DNA from 3 places in the Streptomyces sp. NPDC030183 genome. Region 3 is predicted to be linked to each of the others. Evidence: riboswitches for the same ligand, from Rfam matches in the RefSeq annotation. Region 3 holds a riboswitch; each other region holds the start of a gene.

Region 1 (5,137 bases), on a different contig from region 3:
GCGAGCCGATCTGGTTGACCTTGACGAGCAGCGCGTTGGCCGCGCCCTCCTCGATGCCACGGGCGAGACGCTCGGGGTTGGTGACGAACAGGTCGTCACCGACGAGCTGCACCTTGTCGCCGAGGCGCTCGGTGATGGTCTTCCAGCCGTCCCAGTCGTCCTCGAACAGCGGGTCCTCGATGGAGACGAGCGGGTACGCGTCGACGAGCTCCGCGTAGTAGTCCGTCATCTCGGCGGCGGTGCGCTCCTTGCCCTCGAAGACGTACACGCCGTCCTTGTAGAACTCGGAGGCGGCGACGTCGAGCGCCAGGGCGATCTGCTCGCCGGGGGTGTAGCCGGCCTCGTTGACGGCCTCCAGGATGAGGTCGAGGGCGGCGCGGTTGGAGTCCAGGTTCGGGGCGAAGCCGCCCTCGTCGCCGAGGCCGGTGTTGAGGCCCTTGCGCTTCAGGACCTTCTTGAGGGTGTGGTAGACCTCGGCACCCCAGCGCAGCGCCTCGGAGAAGGACTCCGCGCCGATCGGGGCGATCATGAACTCCTGGATGTCCACGTTGGTGTCGGCGTGCGAGCCGCCGTTCAGGATGTTCATCATCGGAACGGGCAGCAGGTGCGCGTTCGGGCCGCCCAGGTAGCGGAAGAGCGGCAGGTCGCTGGCCTCGGAGGCGGCGTGGGCGACGGCGAGGGAGACGCCGAGGATGGCGTTGGCGCCGAGGGAGCCCTTGTTGTCGGTGGCGTCCAGGTCGAACATGGCCTGGTCGATCAGGCGCTGCTCGGTGGCGTCGTAGCCGACCAGCTCCGGGCCGATCTGCTCGATCACGGCGAGGACCGCCTTCTCGACGCCCTTGCCGAGGTAGCGGTTGGGGTCGCCGTCACGGAGCTCGATGGCCTCGAAGGCGCCCGTGGAGGCGCCGGACGGGACGGCGGCACGACCGGTGCTGCCGTCGTCGAGGCCGACCTCGACCTCGACCGTGGGGTTGCCTCGGGAGTCCAGGATTTCCCGGGCTACGACGACGTCGATGGACGGCACGAGCATCTCCTTCTTGGGATGTGACGCGTTGGTGCGGGGCCACGAGGGCCATGCGACTAGAGCCTAACCGCCCCGGGCCCGTCGGCAGCCGACCGACCGTCCCGTGGACAGACAGACCGTACCCATTGTTCCAGCCCGGAACAAAGGGGGGTGGGCGGGAAAGTGAACAGAAGGGTCGGCGGAGGGCCGGACAGGTGGGCGGAGCGGGCCCGGACAGATGGGCGGAGCAGGCCCGGACACAGAAAAACCCCGCCCCGGTGCGTACGGGGGAATGCGCACCGGGGCGGGGAGCCCGTGGGGACGGGGGGCGGCCCTCACGAGGTCTTCACTCAGGAGGACACGGCCGGGAGCGGACCGAGGTTCAGCCGGGGAGCGGCCATTTTTCGGCCCGGCCGAACCATCGGTCCTGGTCCGGTCGTCAGCTCAGGTGGAGCTGCTGGCCGGGGTAGATGAAGTCGGCGTCGTCGATGATGTCCTTGTTCAGCTCGAAGAGCTTCTCCCAGCCACCCTTGACGTTCTTCTTCGCGGCGATGCTGCTGAGGGTGTCACCGCTGACGACCTTGTACTCGCCGTCGCCCTTCTTGACCTTCTTGCCGGTCGGGGTCTCGACGGTGGCGCGCTCGGAGGAACGCGAGGCGCGGGTCTCCTGAGTGCTCTCCTGCGACGAGGAAGAGGAGGAGTCCGAGCCGGAGTTGCCGGAGGAGGCGGCGGCGCCGTCGTACGAGGCGCTGGACAGACCCTTGCCGCAGACCGGCCAGGCACCCGCACCCTGGCCCGCGAGGACCTTCTCGGCGACGGCGATCTGCTGGGCCTTGCTGGCCTGGTCGGCCGTGGAGGCGTACTGCGTGCCGCCGTACGCGGCCCAGGTGGAGGCCGAGAACTGCAGACCGCCGTAGTAGCCGTTGCCGGTGTTGATGGACCAGTCACCGCCGGACTCGCACTGGGCGACGGCGTCCCACTCGGACTCGGTGGCGGCGGAGGCGCTGCCGGCCGCCATGAGCGGGGCGGCGATCGCGGCGGCGCCGGTGACACCGGCGACGGCGATGGCGCGAGCGGTCCTGGACGGACGACGGTGCTTGCCCTTGCTGGAAAACAGCATGGAGTGATCCCCTCACCGACGCCTACGAGGTGAGCTGTCGGGTTCGGGCCGGTTGAGTTGCCCGGCCGCACCCGCTCGCCTTCCGGCGCACGTGATGCGGCTTCACCCCGAGCCGGTGCCGGCGGCGTGACCCCGAAGGGCCTCAACCGCCGGACCCGGCGCAAACCTTGGGTCCCCCGCTCCTGCCTACGGCGCTTGACGCGACGACTGTTCCGAGCGGCCGTCGGCAGGATTCGGCGTGACGACCGCAAGGGCCCGCTGTGGCGAGCGGTCACGACCGTAAACACGTGATTCGCCGAATTTCAAAGACGATCAGGGGGTCTGTGATTCATCTCCCACCGAGATCAAAACGGACATCAAGGGGCGAACCATGACCCGAACTGCCGCTACTTTTCGCCCGTTTCGGCACCGACTTCCAGGGTCTGACCGGGAAGGATGAGGTCCGGGTCGGTTCCGACCGTGCCCTCGTTCTCGGCGTACAGCTCCCGCCACCCGCCGCCCACCTCAAGGGAGTCGGCGATGGCGGTCAGGCTGTCCCCGGGGCGGACGGTGTACGAGCCGTCGACGGCCTCACGGGAGGCGTCGCCGCCGCGGGAGGCATGACGGCCGGCGGAGGTCTCGCCGCGGGAGTCGGCGGCGTCGGCGTGGACGCCTTCCTCGGCGCTCGCGCCACGGTGGCGACCGGTGCCGCCATCGACATCGCCGCTGGTGGAAGACGTGTCGCTCCGCGCGGAGTTGTCCGAGTCGCCGCTCTTGGCGTCATCCGGGGCCGAGCTGCCGGATTCCTGCGAGCCGTCGGCGGTGTCGGCCTCGGCGGAGTCCTCGGAGGCGCCAGCGACATCGGAGGACGAATCAGACGATTCCGATGAACCCGACCCATCAGGCGATCCGGAGGAATCCGAGGAGTCCGATGAAACGGATGAACCGGATGAATCAGAGGAGTCAGTGGACTTGGTGGAGTTACCGGATGAACTGGATGAACCGGACGAATCACCCGAGCTGGAGGAATCTCCCGCCACGCCTGTGTCCACGTCGGCCGAGGCGGAGTCACCGTCGAGGTTGTGGAGGAGTCCGCAGGTGGACCAGGCGCCGACACCCTGATCGGCGAGGATTCTCTCGGCGACCGCGATTTGCTGCGAACGGCTGGCCTGGTCGGGGCTGGTCGCGTAGTCGAGGCCGCCGTGGCGCTCCCAGTTCGCCTGGGAGATCTGGAGGCCGCCGTAGCGCCCGTTCCCGGTGTCCGCGCTCCAGGAGCCGCCGCTCTCGCACTCCGCCACCTGATCCCAGGTGGTTCCGCTGGCCGCGCTCGCGCCGGTGGCGCCGAGGAGCGGGATGGCGATGGCGGAGCCGGTCACTCCGGCCGCGACGAGGAGTGCCGGAGCCTGACGGGGGCGACGGTGACGACCGTTCCCGGAGAGCATGCGGTTGCCTTTCACGCGACAGCAGAGAGCTGTGCGAGGGATGTGACCATCCTTCGCACTGACGTGTGAACGTATCCGTAGACGATCAGTTGTCACAAGTTAATGCAGCGGAGATCACGTGAAGATCACGAACTTGAGGGTGTGTCACTTTCCGCCGCTGTTCCTGATAGGGGTACGGCCCGTTCACCAGCCCTGACGCGGTGTGAACTCGACGGGAAGCGTGCGCAGTCCGCGCATGATGAGACCGCCCCGCCAGCGCAGGTCGGCGGGGTCGGCCGCGAGCCGCAGGTCGGGCAGGCGGGTGAGGAGCATCGCCAGCGCGGTCTGCCCCTCCAGGCGGGCGAGGGGGGCGCCCAGGCAGTAGTGGATGCCGTGGCCGTAGCCGAGGTGCTGGTTGTCGCGGCGGGAGAGGTCGAGGGTGTCGGGGTCGGCGAAGCGGGCCGGGTCGCGGTCCGCCGCCGCGAGGACGACCAGCACCGGGTCGCCGGCGGCGATGTCCTGCCCGCCGATGCTCAGCGGCCGCGTGGCGAACCGCCAGGTGGCGAGCTCCACGGGACCGTCGTAGCGGAGGAGTTCCTCGACGCCGGTCTCCAGCAGGGCCGTCTCGCCCGCGCCGAGGGAGGTCTGGAGGCGGGCGCGCTGCTCGGGGTGGGTGAGCAGGGCGTAGGTGCCGTTGCCGATGAGGTTGACGGTGGTCTCGAAACCGGCGAAGAGAAGGATGAAGGCCATGGCGGCCGCCTCGTTCTCGGTGAGGTGCTCACCGTGGTCCGAGGCCCGGATGAGACCGGAGATGAGGTCCTCGCCAGGGGTGGGTTCGGCGGGCAGCGCCGCACGCTTGCGGTGGATGAGGTCCGCGAGATAGCCGCGCATCTTCTTCACCGACCTGGCGACGCCGCCGCGCGGCCCTCCGCCGTGCCGGATCATCATCCCCGCCCAGTCCCGGAAGTCGTCCTGGTCCTCGCGGGGGACGCCGAGCAGGTCACAGATCGCGTAGATCGGGAGCGGGAAGGCGAACTCGTGGATGAGGTCGGCCTCGCCCTTCTGCGCGAACCGGTCGATGAGGTCGTCCGTCAGCTCCCGCACCCTGGGGGCGAACTCGGCGACCCTGCGCGGCGTGAACGCCTTGGAGACCAGGCGGCGCAGCCGGGTGTGGTCCGGCGGGTCGATGTTCAGCAGGTGCGTCATCAACTCGGCCTTGCGCTCACCGGGGATACCGGTCTTGCCCTTGGCGTGCGCGGGCTCGTCGTGGTGCGCCGGGTTCTTGGACAGACGCTGGTCGGCGAGGGCCTGCTTGGCGTCGGCGTACCGGGTGACCAGCCATGCCTCCACGCCGCTGGGCAGCTTCGTGCGGTGCACGGGCGCGTGCTCGCGGAGCCAGGCGTAGGCAGGGTAGGGGTCGGTGGCGAACTCCCAGGTGAACAGGGCGGGCACCGGGGCGGCCTGAGAGGGAGACTCCGGCTGCGGCTGGGAGTGCGGCTGCGGCTGCGGCTGCGGCTGCGGCTGCGGCTGGGAGTGTGGCGGGTGGGGCTGGTTGGTCACTCGTCGACGGTATCGGGCCGGTCGGGCTGGGGGGTGGGAGCCTCCGCGAGCCGT
Region 2 (5,137 bases), on a different contig from region 3:
TAGCGGGCCAGGCCCTCGCGGTCCGAGAAGTCCAGGGACGCCTTGAGACGCTCGGGGGTGATGTTGGACGCGGCGATCGCGCGGACCTTGCCCGCCTTCACCAGGTCGTCGAGGGCGGTGATGATCTCCTCGACCGGTACCTCGGGCTTGTCGAAGTGCGTGTAGTAGAGGTCGATGTGGTCGGTGCCCAGGCGGGTGAGCGAGGCGTCCGCGGCGGCCTTGATGGTGGCGGCGGAGAGGCCCTGGTACTCGGGGTGCTGGCTGACCTTCGTCGCGATCACCACGTCGGCACGGTTGCCCCGGGCCTTCACCCACTTGCCGATGATCGTCTCGGACTCGCCGCCCTGGTTGCCGTCGACCCACGCGGAGTAGGAGTCGGCGGTGTCGATGAAGTTGCCGCCGGCGTCGGCGTAGGCGTCGAGGACGGCGAAGGACTGTGCCTCGTCCGCCGTCCAGCCGAAGACGTTGCCGCCCAGGGAGAGCGGGAAGACCTCGAGGTCGGACGTACCCAGCTTGCGAAGAGAAGTCATGTGTGGGTTCAACCACCGGGTCGGACGATCGCATTCCGGGCTCGTGTGAACGCCGGGTGAAGCGTCGGGCCCGGGCGGTACGACGGACGCCGCGTCAGGCCCGTCGGCCTTACGCGGCGTCACATCCGTTCGAGTGGCTCTGGAGGCTAGATGCTCAGGCCCTTGCTGCGCAGCCACGCCGCCGGGTCGATGCCGTTGCCCGAGCCGGCCGTGTGCACCTCCATGTGGAGGTGGGCGCCGGTGACGTTGCCCGTGGCGCCGACGCGGCCGATGACGTCGCCGGTGCCGACCTTCTGGCCGACACTGACGCCGATGGAGGACTGGTGGGCGTACCAGATCTCGGTGCCGTCGTCGAGCGTGAGCACGGTCTTGTAGCCGTACGAGCCGTCCCAGCCCGCCTGCGTGATCGTGCCGCTGTGGACGGCCTTGATGAGGGTGCCCGTGGGGGCGGCGAAGTCAAGGCCCGTGTGGTAGCCGGACGACCAGTAGGGGCCGGCCTGGCCGAAGGTGGAGGTGATCGTGTACGAGGAGGTCGGCAGCGTGAACTGCTTGGCCAGGGCGGCCAGGCGCTCGGCTTCCTTCTTCTTCGCGGCCTCTTCCTCCGCCTTCTTCTTGGCGGCGGCCTCCTTGGCCTCGGCTTCCTTCTTCTCCTCGGCGGCCTGGTCCGCGGCCTTCTTCGCGGCGGCGGTCTGCGCGGCCTCGGCGGCCTTCAGGTCGAACGCGTCCTGCTGGGACTCGGCCTGCTGCATGATGCGGGCGCGCAGCGCCTCGCCGGCGTCGGTGGCACCCTGCTCGGTGTCGGCGGCGATGAGGCCGGCGCTGCTGAGCGGGGTGGCGGAGCCCTCGGGCTCGTCGGCGGGGTCGTCGTCCTCGAAGACCGAGCCCACGTTCGGCATGTCCGGCATCGAGATGGCCACCGGGGCCTTGCCGCTCTGGGCGCTGGCCATGCCGGCGCCGCTGACGGCGGCTATGACGCCGACGCCGAGAACCGTGGAGCTACGGGCGAACCCGCCGCGCTGCTTGGTCTTGGCCACGCGGTGCCGGCCGCGGACGGGACGGAGGGACTCCGCGGTGGGGTTCCACTCCTGGAAGGGGCCCTCGTTGTCGCTGTCATAGCTGCCGAAGCCGAAGGTCTCGGGCTCACTGCCGCGTTGGTTCGGCACGAAGGGGGCTTCGGTCGCGGACCGGTTGGACGCCACGTGGGGCGTACTCCTTTCCTTCCTTCTCGCCTACCGGGTTAGCTGACGGGTTCGGAGCGGAAGGTCTCCTACGCGCGTAAACCGAGCGTGCTTCCACGGCGGTTTTCGCGCGATTCACCCCAGGGTGGTGGTTCCCCGGTTCCCTACGGGATTCGGCGCGTGAGCACGGAGCCGCCTCTTGTGACGGCTGGGACGACCGCGCTGCGTTATCGAACGTTAATAGACGTGGGGGCGGCATTCCAAGCGGTTCTGAATGATCGTTCGCCTTTTTGCGCTGGACTTACGGGTCATGAGGGGTGGAAAACGGGCGAGTTGGCCTCGCCTCAGGAACCCCGGCTGTCCTGACTGGGCGTCAGTTGTTATGCGGAGGGGGTTGGATTGTGTACGTAGAGTGAGAGTTCTTCAGGGGCGGTGTACGGCGAGCAGCGCCATGTCGTCCGTGGTGCCGCCTCCGGTGTGCTCGCGGACCTCTTCGGCGAGTGTCGTCAAGAGGGCGCGCGGGGCGGGGAAGGTGCGGCCGTGGAGCCGGGCGGCCGGGTCGTAGAAGACGCCGTCCGCGTCGCGGGCCTCGGACAGGCCGTCGGTGTAGAAGAGCAGTGTCGACCCCGCCGGGAACACGACCTCCTCGGCGCGGTCCGGCCAGGTGCCCAGCTCGTCGAGGCCGAGCGGCAGCGCGGTCCACGGGGGGTCGAGGGTGCGCAGCTCGCCGTCGGCGTGGAGCAGCAGCGGGGGCGGGTGGCCCCGGTTGACGATGCGGGCCGACCCGGCACCGTGCGGGAACTCGGCGAGGACGGCCGTCACGAACCCCTCGTACGGCACGGTGGGGTCCCGCCGTGCCGCGTCCCGCCGGGTCACCTCCCGCGCGAGCGCCCGCTCCAGCCGCTGGGCCACGGCCTCCAGGGTCGTCTCCTGTTCGGCCGCCTCCCGGAACGCGCCGATCAGCACCGCCACCGCCGCCACCGCGCCGAGGCCCTTGCCGCGGACGTCCCCCACGACCAGCCGTACGCCGTGCGGCGAGTCCTGCACCGCGTACAGATCGCCCCCGATCGAGGCCCCGGCCTGCGCGGCCTCGTACCGTGCCGCGATCTCCAGGCCGGCGAGCCGCTCCTGGGGCCTCGGCAGTACGGCCCGCTGCGCCGCCTCCGCGATCTCCCGGGCGGTGGCGAGGCGGGCGTCACTGCGCCGGACGAGCCGGTTGATGGCGACGGCCAGTACGGCGACGGTGGCGACGGTCGAGATCTCGGTGAGCGCGTCCGCCTCGCCCACACCGCTGTGCCGGAGGCGTACGGCGAGGATGCCGCCGAGCGAGGCGGCACCGGTCACCACGGTGCCCGCCAGCGACAGCAGCGGCGCGGCCACCAGCGGCGCCGCGGTGAAGAAGGGGACGGCCGTGAGTTCGCGCGGCATGAAGTGGTCGTAGCAGAAGCCGCTGACGACGAGGAGCACGGGCAGGACCCGCACGAGGGCACCGGTGTAGAAGAACCGCCGGCCGTCCGGCCTCTTCGCACCCTGTAACTGCCCCACCCGTCCCAGATTCACGGGACGACCGGCGACCGGCCAGTCGACGGGTCCGAATGGGCTAGGCCCTGTCGTCACATTCCCGCCGTCGCCCGGAGGGCGGCCCCTCGGCGTCAGGTGCGTGCTCTCGGCGGGCCGGGCCCTGACCCGTGTACTGGACGTACTCGGGTCGGGGCCCGGTGCGTCGAGAGCGCGTGCATGGCGTCGCGGGGTAGGTGGGAATTTGACGACAGGGCCTAGGGGGCCTGTCGTTCGGATCGATGCCGGCTTCGGGCTGGGGGACTTCGCCGCTGCCGGTGAGCGGGGCTTGGTGCGTGTGTGCGTGCCGGGCTCCGCGGCCCAGGCGTGATCCGAACGACCCCATGAACCCCGGCTGGAGCGCTCTTCCGTTCGGGCGTTCAGCCCGCCGTCAGCTCCGCCAGGGGCAGGGTGTGCTGGGTGGTGAGAACCTTCGCCCGCAGGTAGCGGACGTTGTGGGCGGTGGTGAACACGCCGGTGGGGACGCGGTGCCGGACGCCGACGCCGAGGTCCCGCAGCTGCTGCGCCTTGTCGGGGTTGTTGGAGAGCAGGTCCAGCTCGTCGATGCCGAGGGCGCCCAGCATCTGAGCCGCGGCCGTGTAGTCGCGGGCGTCCTCCGGCAGCCCGAGCGCCGTGTTCGCCTCGTAGGTGTCGAGCCCCTGGTCCTGAAGGGCGTACGCGTCAAGCTTGTTGTAGAGGCCGATGCCGCGGCCCTCCTGACGGAGGTACAGCAGAACCCCGCCCCGGTCGGCGATCCGCTCCACCGCCTCCCGCAGCTGCGGCCCGCAGTCGCACCGGGCCGAGCCGAAGACGTCGCCGGTCAGGCACTCGGAGTGCATCCGGACCAGCGGGGCCGTGCCGGGGGCAGGGTCGCCGAGCACGATCGCCAGGTGCTCGCGGCCGTCGACGAGGCCGTGGAAGGTGACCATCTCGGCGTCGACGCCGTAGCCGTCCTGGAAGCGCAGCGGTACCCGGACGCGGGCACGCGGGGTGGCAGCGGGGAAGTCGGGCATGCGGGTTCTCCGGTCCTGGTGCGACTGCCGCTGTGCTTCAGATTTGAATCACAGCGCTCGCCGCGACTCTATCCCCTGCTTCAAATTTCAAGCAACCAGTTTTGGGATGCGTCACATTCCGGGGCCGCAGGGAATATCGGGGGCGGACGGAGGGGGCTGTGGCGGCAGGGTGCGGGCGGGAAGGGTTATCGGCGGCCAGGGAGGACGCTGGGGGTTGCCGGCGACCGGCGAGGACGGCGGGGGGTAACCGGCGGGCGGGGAGGACGGCGGGCGGTACCGGCGGCCGGGGAGGACGGCGGGCGGTACCGGCGGCCGGGGAGGCGATGGCCGGCGTGCGGGTCACTGGCCCGATGAACAGGAACGGCGGCGCCAGGGCAGGTCGTCGGGGCCGTTCTGCTGGGAGTCCTCGCCCTCGATCGCCGCCGCGATGGTCGAGCAGATCTCCTCGAACTGGCCGATCTGCTCGGGGGTGAGGTGATCGAAGACGGCCTTGCGGACCGCGTCCACATGCCCGGGCGCCAGCCGCTCCAGCAGCGCCAGGCCCTCATCGGTGAGGACGGCGATGCTCCCCCGCTTGTCCCACTGGCAGTTCTCGCGCCGGAGCGCCCCGTCCTTCTCCAGCCGGGTCACGACGTACGTCAGCCGGCTGCGCGTGATCTTCGCGTGCTCGGCGAGGTCGGTCATCCGCATACGACGGTCCGGCGCGTCCGAGAGCACGGCCAGCACGGCGTAATAGAGGTGCGGCATCCCGGCCTCCTGCTGGAGCTGCCGGTCGAGCGCGTCCTCCAGGAGCGTGCTCGCGGCGAGGTACGCGCGCCAGGCACGCTGTTCCTCGGGGGTGAGCCAGCGGGTCGTCATA
Region 3 (5,137 bases):
GCTCGCACCGGCCCTCCGGAGCGGAAGATCGCAGCGATCCGCGCGAAGCCGCGCCGCGCGGGGATTTTCGCCGTCAGCCGAGCACCCCGCACAGCTGGCGTACATCCTGTACATTTTTTACAGAAGTCGTTCAGAGGAGGCATCCATGCCCGCGAACCGGCCGTCGGCCCGTCACGCGCTCCCCGAATTCACCGAGCGCACAAGTGCGGGTCACCGAACGATGGATCCGTATGCCAAGTTGCTGGACGAGCGGATCGTGTTCCTCGGGACGCGGATCGACGACACGTCGGCCAACGACGTGATTGCGCAGTTCATGCATCTGGAGTACCAGTCCCCGGAACGGGACATCTCCCTCTACATCAACTCCCCCGGCGGCTCGTTCAGCGCGATGACGGCCATCTACGACACGATCCGGTTCGTCGGCTGCGACGTGGAGACGGTCTGCCTGGGCCGGGCGGGTGCCTCCGCCGCGGTGCTGCTGGCGGCGGGCACCCCCGGCAGGCGATCGGTGCTACCGGGCGCGCAGGTGGTGATCCGTCAGCCGGCGCTCACCGAGCCGGTCACCGGGCAGGCGAGCGACCTTGCGATCCAGGCCGAGGAGCTGACACGCAACCGCCGCAGGCTGGAGGAGATGCTCGTACGGCACACCGGGCAGAGCCACGAACGGATCAGCGGGGACATCGAACGGGACACCGTCTTCGACGCGCCCGGAGCCGTGGACTACGGCCTGGCCGACCGGGTCGTGCCGAGCCCCAGGGGTTCGCGGGCGCTCCCCGGCGCGAGGTGAGCCGCCGATGCTGCCACCCGAGCTGCCGCCGCTGCCCGCGCTGACGCGGGCCGAGGCCGAGGTGATCGACCGCTATCTGGACGTGGTCGACCTGCTGGGCCGGATCAACCCGGCGCGCCCCGGCGACACATACCGCGGGCTGCGGGCCGCGCAGGCCCTCGTCGGCAAGGCGACGGCACTGCGCGACGCGCTCGAACTGATGCACACACGCGGCGAGAACGAGCTGCACGCCCCCACCCTCGCCCGGGCCCTGCGGGTGCTGGACGGGGAACGGCGGGCGGCCCGGATCACTCTTCCGCCGGAACCCGAGGACTCACCCGCCTGAACCGATCGCGCGTCCTCGTCCGTACCGCTGACGGGACCTCCGGTCCGGGCCACGGCCCACCGGTCGGCCTACGCCCAACAACCCATCGGCCCATCCGCCCCAGGAATCGCCGGAGTTGCACGTCATAGCCACACGAGTGCCGGAACCCGTCATTCCGATGCTGGTGGGGACACCCCCGACTCCATGGACAGAACAGCTGAAAACGGCCTGTCCACCCGAACGGGCGAGTGGTGAGTAACACCACAAATCCCTGATTCCGTTGGGATTTTCGGACTTCCGTGCGTCAAGATCCCTTCCTGACGACAAGCCCCCGCCACAGCGGCGGGGCGATCCGGGCGGACGCCGAGTCCTGCCGCCGTCCGGATGACCGGTCGACAGGAGTGGATCGGCAGGAGTGGAGGACCCAAGCACGACGGGTCGCCGGGACGGTCACGCCATGACCGGGCCGAGCAGCCCTTGGGGTGAAGCCGCGTCAGCGGCCGGGCAACTTCGCCAGCCCGAATCCGACAGGTCATCCTTCACAGGCGGCTGACGAAGGGTTGCGCATGTCTGCGCTCAATCGTGTCCCGTCGCTGTTGACCCGGGCCGGCACGGCCTCGGCTCTCACCATCGCCGCCGTCGGCGGCAGCATCGTGGTCCCGGGCGTCGCCTCCGACGCCGAGGCCGCCACAGTAGCGTCCAAGGCACTTCAGGTCGCGGCTTCCAAGAAGGGCTCCCCTTACAAGTACGGCGCGACCGGCCCCGGCAGGTTCGACTGCTCAGGGCTGACGCTCTACTCGTTCAAGAAGGCGGGCAAGAAGCTGCCCCGTACTGCCCAGCAGCAGTACAACAAGACGAAGCACATCTCATCGAGCAACCGCAAGCTCGGAGACCTCGTCTTCTTCCACTCGGGATCGAGCGTGTACCACGTAGGTATCTACGCGGGGAAGGGAAAGATCTGGCACTCGCCGAAGACGGGTGACGTCGTGCGGCTGCAGAAGATCTGGACGAAGAGCGTCTGGTACGGCCGGGTCCGCTGACCCGCCGGGGGGCGGCCGGAACGAGGGCCGCCCCCTCCGCCGTTCCCCGCCGCCCTACGCCGCGCTCCTCAGGCGCTTACCGCTCCCCGGCCCCTCTCGCCGCTCCCCGGCCGCCACATGAGCGCCCCGGGCCCTCTTTCGCCCCTTGGCGAGGCGTGGCACGGGCCCGGATGGTTACTCGTACGGCCATGGCCGACGATCGCATCAGCCCCGCTCGCAACGAGACACCTCTCGAGCGGGCCGACCGCAACTTCTCCGAGTTGCTCCAGGAGCTGCGGGTCACCCAGACGGGCGTGCAGATCCTCTTCGCGTTCCTGCTGACGCTGGCCTTCACCCCGCGGTTCCCGGACCTGGACTCGTTCCAGCGCGCCACCTACGTGACCACGCTGCTGCTGGCGGTCCTCGCGGCGGCGCTCTTCACCGCCCCGGCGGCCCTGCACCGCTCGCTGTTCCAGCAGAACGCCAAGCCCGCCATCGTGCGGGTCTCGTCCAGGCTGGCCAGCGTCGGCCTGTGGGTGCTGATGCCGGCCTTCGCCGGGTCGGTCCTGCTCGTCGTGGACGTGACACTGGGCCGGGCCGCGGGCCTCACCGCGGGCGGTGGCACCGTCGTCGGCTGTCTGCTGCTGTGGGGCCTGCTCCCGAAGCTCGTGGGACGCTCGGTCCGCGAGAACCGCGCCCCGATGCCGACACCGCGCCGCAGCGGCACGGCCCCCGCGCCCCAGGAGGCGGACCCCGTCAGGACTCCTGCGGACCGCCTGCCCTGACCGGCTGGACGGGAACGGTCCACGGAAGCTCGATCGCCACCGTCTTGCCGCCCTCCCGCGTGGGTCTGACGCTCAGCCTGCCGCCGCACTCGGCGGTGAGCCAGCGGATGATGACCATGCCCCGCCCGTTGTCCTGCTGGACGGCGGCGGGCAAACGTTTCGGGAAGCGCGGATGGCTGTCGGTGACGCCGATGCGCAGGTGTTCGTCGCGGTCGAGGGCGAGGTCCACGGTGAACGTGGGTGACTGACCGAAGGTGTGCTGAACGGCGTTGGTGGCGAGTTCGGACACGATCAGGCGCACGGTGTCCGCGATGCCCGTGTCGCTCGGCAGGCCCCATTCGGCCAGCACGGTGGCGACATACCTCCGGGCCGCGGACACCGAGGCGGGATCGCTCGGCAGAGTGACGGATGCTTCCTGGTGATCTGCCATGGCGAGGCGTCCCTTTCCCACGGGACCGGTGTCCGACTGGGAGCGGATGGTTCGATGACGGTCCCGGACTGGTGCTTCGCGCCAGACTGCCACTACCTGGGCCGTCACGGGTGGCGATCCACCAAGATATGCATATATCTGTCGCTCGAAGCGGTGAACTCTCCGACGGCCGACCGTATTCGAGGGGCCCCTCGGGCCATCCTCTACCGTCACCCGACTTCGCGCGCCGGGCGGAAGGAGACACCCATGCAATACGGTCCGGCGGTCCGCCGCCGCAAGCTCGGCGCCGAGTTGCGCCTCCTGCGCACCCGCGTCGGCATCACCAGCATCGAGGCCGCCCGTCTCGTGGGCTGGCACCAGTCGAAGGTGAGCCGCATCGAGACGGGCGCCAGTGGGGTGAAACCCGCGGACGTCCACCGACTGCTGGACGCCTACGCGATCGACGACACCGAGTTACGCGAACTGCTGATGGCGCTGGCGGGCTCCGAGGACGGCGGCGGGCGGCACAACTGGTGGCACGCCTACCGCGGGGTGCTGCCACCGACGTACCGGGACTTCATCAGCCTGGAGTCGCAGGCGAACGGGATGCGCACCCTGGAGACCTCGGTCGTGCCGGGTCTGCTGCAGATCCCCGAGTACGCGCGGGCGGTGACGCGGGCCGCGGTGGAGGGGCTGGAGGACGACAAACTCGACGCGCTCGTGGAAGTGCGGCTCGCGCGGCAGGACGTCCTGCGCGGGCATCCCCCGATGGAGCTGAGCGCCGTGCTCGACGAGGGCGTTCTGCGGCGGGAGGTCGGTGGACCCGAGGTGATGGCCCGCCAACTGGAGCGGTTGGTCGAGGCGGCGCGCCTGCCTCAAGTGAGACTGCAGGTGCTGCCGTTCACTGCGGGGGCGCACATCGGCATCACCGGTCCTTTCGTAATTTTCTCATTTCGGAGCACATCCGATCTGGACGTGGTTGTTCTCGACCACTTGACGAGTAGCCTCTACCTCGAGCGGAAAGAAGACCTCAGGGCTTATGTCGAGGCCTTCAACGCCCTTCAGATCCACGCCCTTTCGCCCGAGGACTCGTTGGATTACATCGCCGGACTGGCTCAGGGCTAGCTTCCGGCGCGTAAGGAGGCACCATGTCAGCTCTGCCTCGGAACGTACCCACCAGTACCGCACTGCGCGGTGTGCGATGGCTGCGCAGCAGCCGCAGCACGGGGATGAACAACTGTGTGGAAACGGCCCGCCCCGGGTCCGGCCGCCTGGCCGGACTGGTGGCCGTGCGCGACTCGAAGAACACGGCGGGGCCCGCCCTGCTGTTCCGGCCGGAGGCATGGGAGGGATTCATCACCACGCTTCGGTGAGCACCACCGACCGCACCACCGGTTCCGCTTCTGGCGACGCACGGCCGCGACGCCGACTCACGGTCGCGTATCGCCGATGATTCCCACGGCTCGGTCGATCTGCCCCTCGGTGAGATCCGCCCGGGCGGTCAACCGCAGCCTCGAGATGCCGTCGGGCACGGACGGTGGGCGGAAGCAGCCGACGGCGAGACCCGCCGCCCGGCAGTCCGCCGCCCACCGCACCGCCTGATCCGGGGACGGCGCCCGTACGGACACCACGGCGGCGTCGGGCCGCACCGCTTCATGGCCCGACGCCGTCAGCCGTGTGTGCAGCGCCCGCGCCACCTCACGGGCCCGGGCCGCCCGCTCGGGCTCACGGCGCAGCAGCCTGAGCGCGGCGAGGGCCGCGCCCGTCGCCGCGGGGGCGAGCCCCGTGTCGAAGATGAACGTCCGGGCCGCGTTGACCAGGTGGTCGATCACC

The links. A riboswitch is a leader RNA that binds a small molecule or an ion and turns the genes downstream of it on or off. The one in region 3 is predicted to bind cyclic di-AMP.
Region 1: linked by a shared signal. The riboswitch ahead of ACZ4Z2_RS04280 (transglycosylase family protein) and the one ahead of ACZ4Z2_RS30755 (C40 family peptidase) in region 3 are both predicted to bind cyclic di-AMP.
Region 2: linked by a shared signal. The riboswitch ahead of ACZ4Z2_RS09900 (M23 family metallopeptidase) and the one ahead of ACZ4Z2_RS30755 (C40 family peptidase) in region 3 are both predicted to bind cyclic di-AMP.

The regions. Positions count from the first base shown of each region.
Region 1 is NZ_JBVIBK010000002.1:315,718-320,854, reverse strand. It holds gene eno (phosphopyruvate hydratase) at 1-1,024, opposite strand, end outside; gene ACZ4Z2_RS04280 (transglycosylase family protein) at 1,443-2,123, opposite strand; cyclic di-AMP (ydaO/yuaA leader) riboswitch at 2,128-2,327, opposite strand; gene ACZ4Z2_RS04275 (transglycosylase family protein) at 2,510-3,544, opposite strand; gene ACZ4Z2_RS04270 (cytochrome P450 family protein) at 3,728-4,975, opposite strand; gene ACZ4Z2_RS04265 (tetratricopeptide repeat protein) at 5,080-5,137, opposite strand, start outside.
Region 2 is NZ_JBVIBK010000006.1:292,546-297,682, reverse strand. It holds gene ACZ4Z2_RS09905 (aldo/keto reductase) at 1-530, opposite strand, end outside; gene ACZ4Z2_RS09900 (M23 family metallopeptidase) at 677-1,729, opposite strand; cyclic di-AMP (ydaO/yuaA leader) riboswitch at 1,742-1,897, opposite strand; gene ACZ4Z2_RS09895 (PP2C family protein-serine/threonine phosphatase) at 2,132-3,253, opposite strand; gene ACZ4Z2_RS09890 (GTP cyclohydrolase II) at 3,646-4,278, opposite strand; gene ACZ4Z2_RS09885 (MarR family winged helix-turn-helix transcriptional regulator) at 4,618-5,136, opposite strand.
Region 3 is NZ_JBVIBK010000030.1:41,020-46,156, forward strand. It holds gene ACZ4Z2_RS30745 (ATP-dependent Clp protease proteolytic subunit) at 146-787, shown strand; gene ACZ4Z2_RS30750 (hypothetical protein) at 795-1,112, shown strand; cyclic di-AMP (ydaO/yuaA leader) riboswitch at 1,456-1,654, shown strand; gene ACZ4Z2_RS30755 (C40 family peptidase) at 1,658-2,131, shown strand; gene ACZ4Z2_RS30760 (DUF6328 family protein) at 2,320-2,895, shown strand; gene ACZ4Z2_RS30765 (ATP-binding protein) at 2,867-3,325, opposite strand; gene ACZ4Z2_RS30770 (helix-turn-helix domain-containing protein) at 3,572-4,429, shown strand; gene ACZ4Z2_RS30775 (DUF397 domain-containing protein) at 4,453-4,677, shown strand; gene ACZ4Z2_RS30780 (8-amino-7-oxononanoate synthase) at 4,735-5,137, opposite strand, start outside.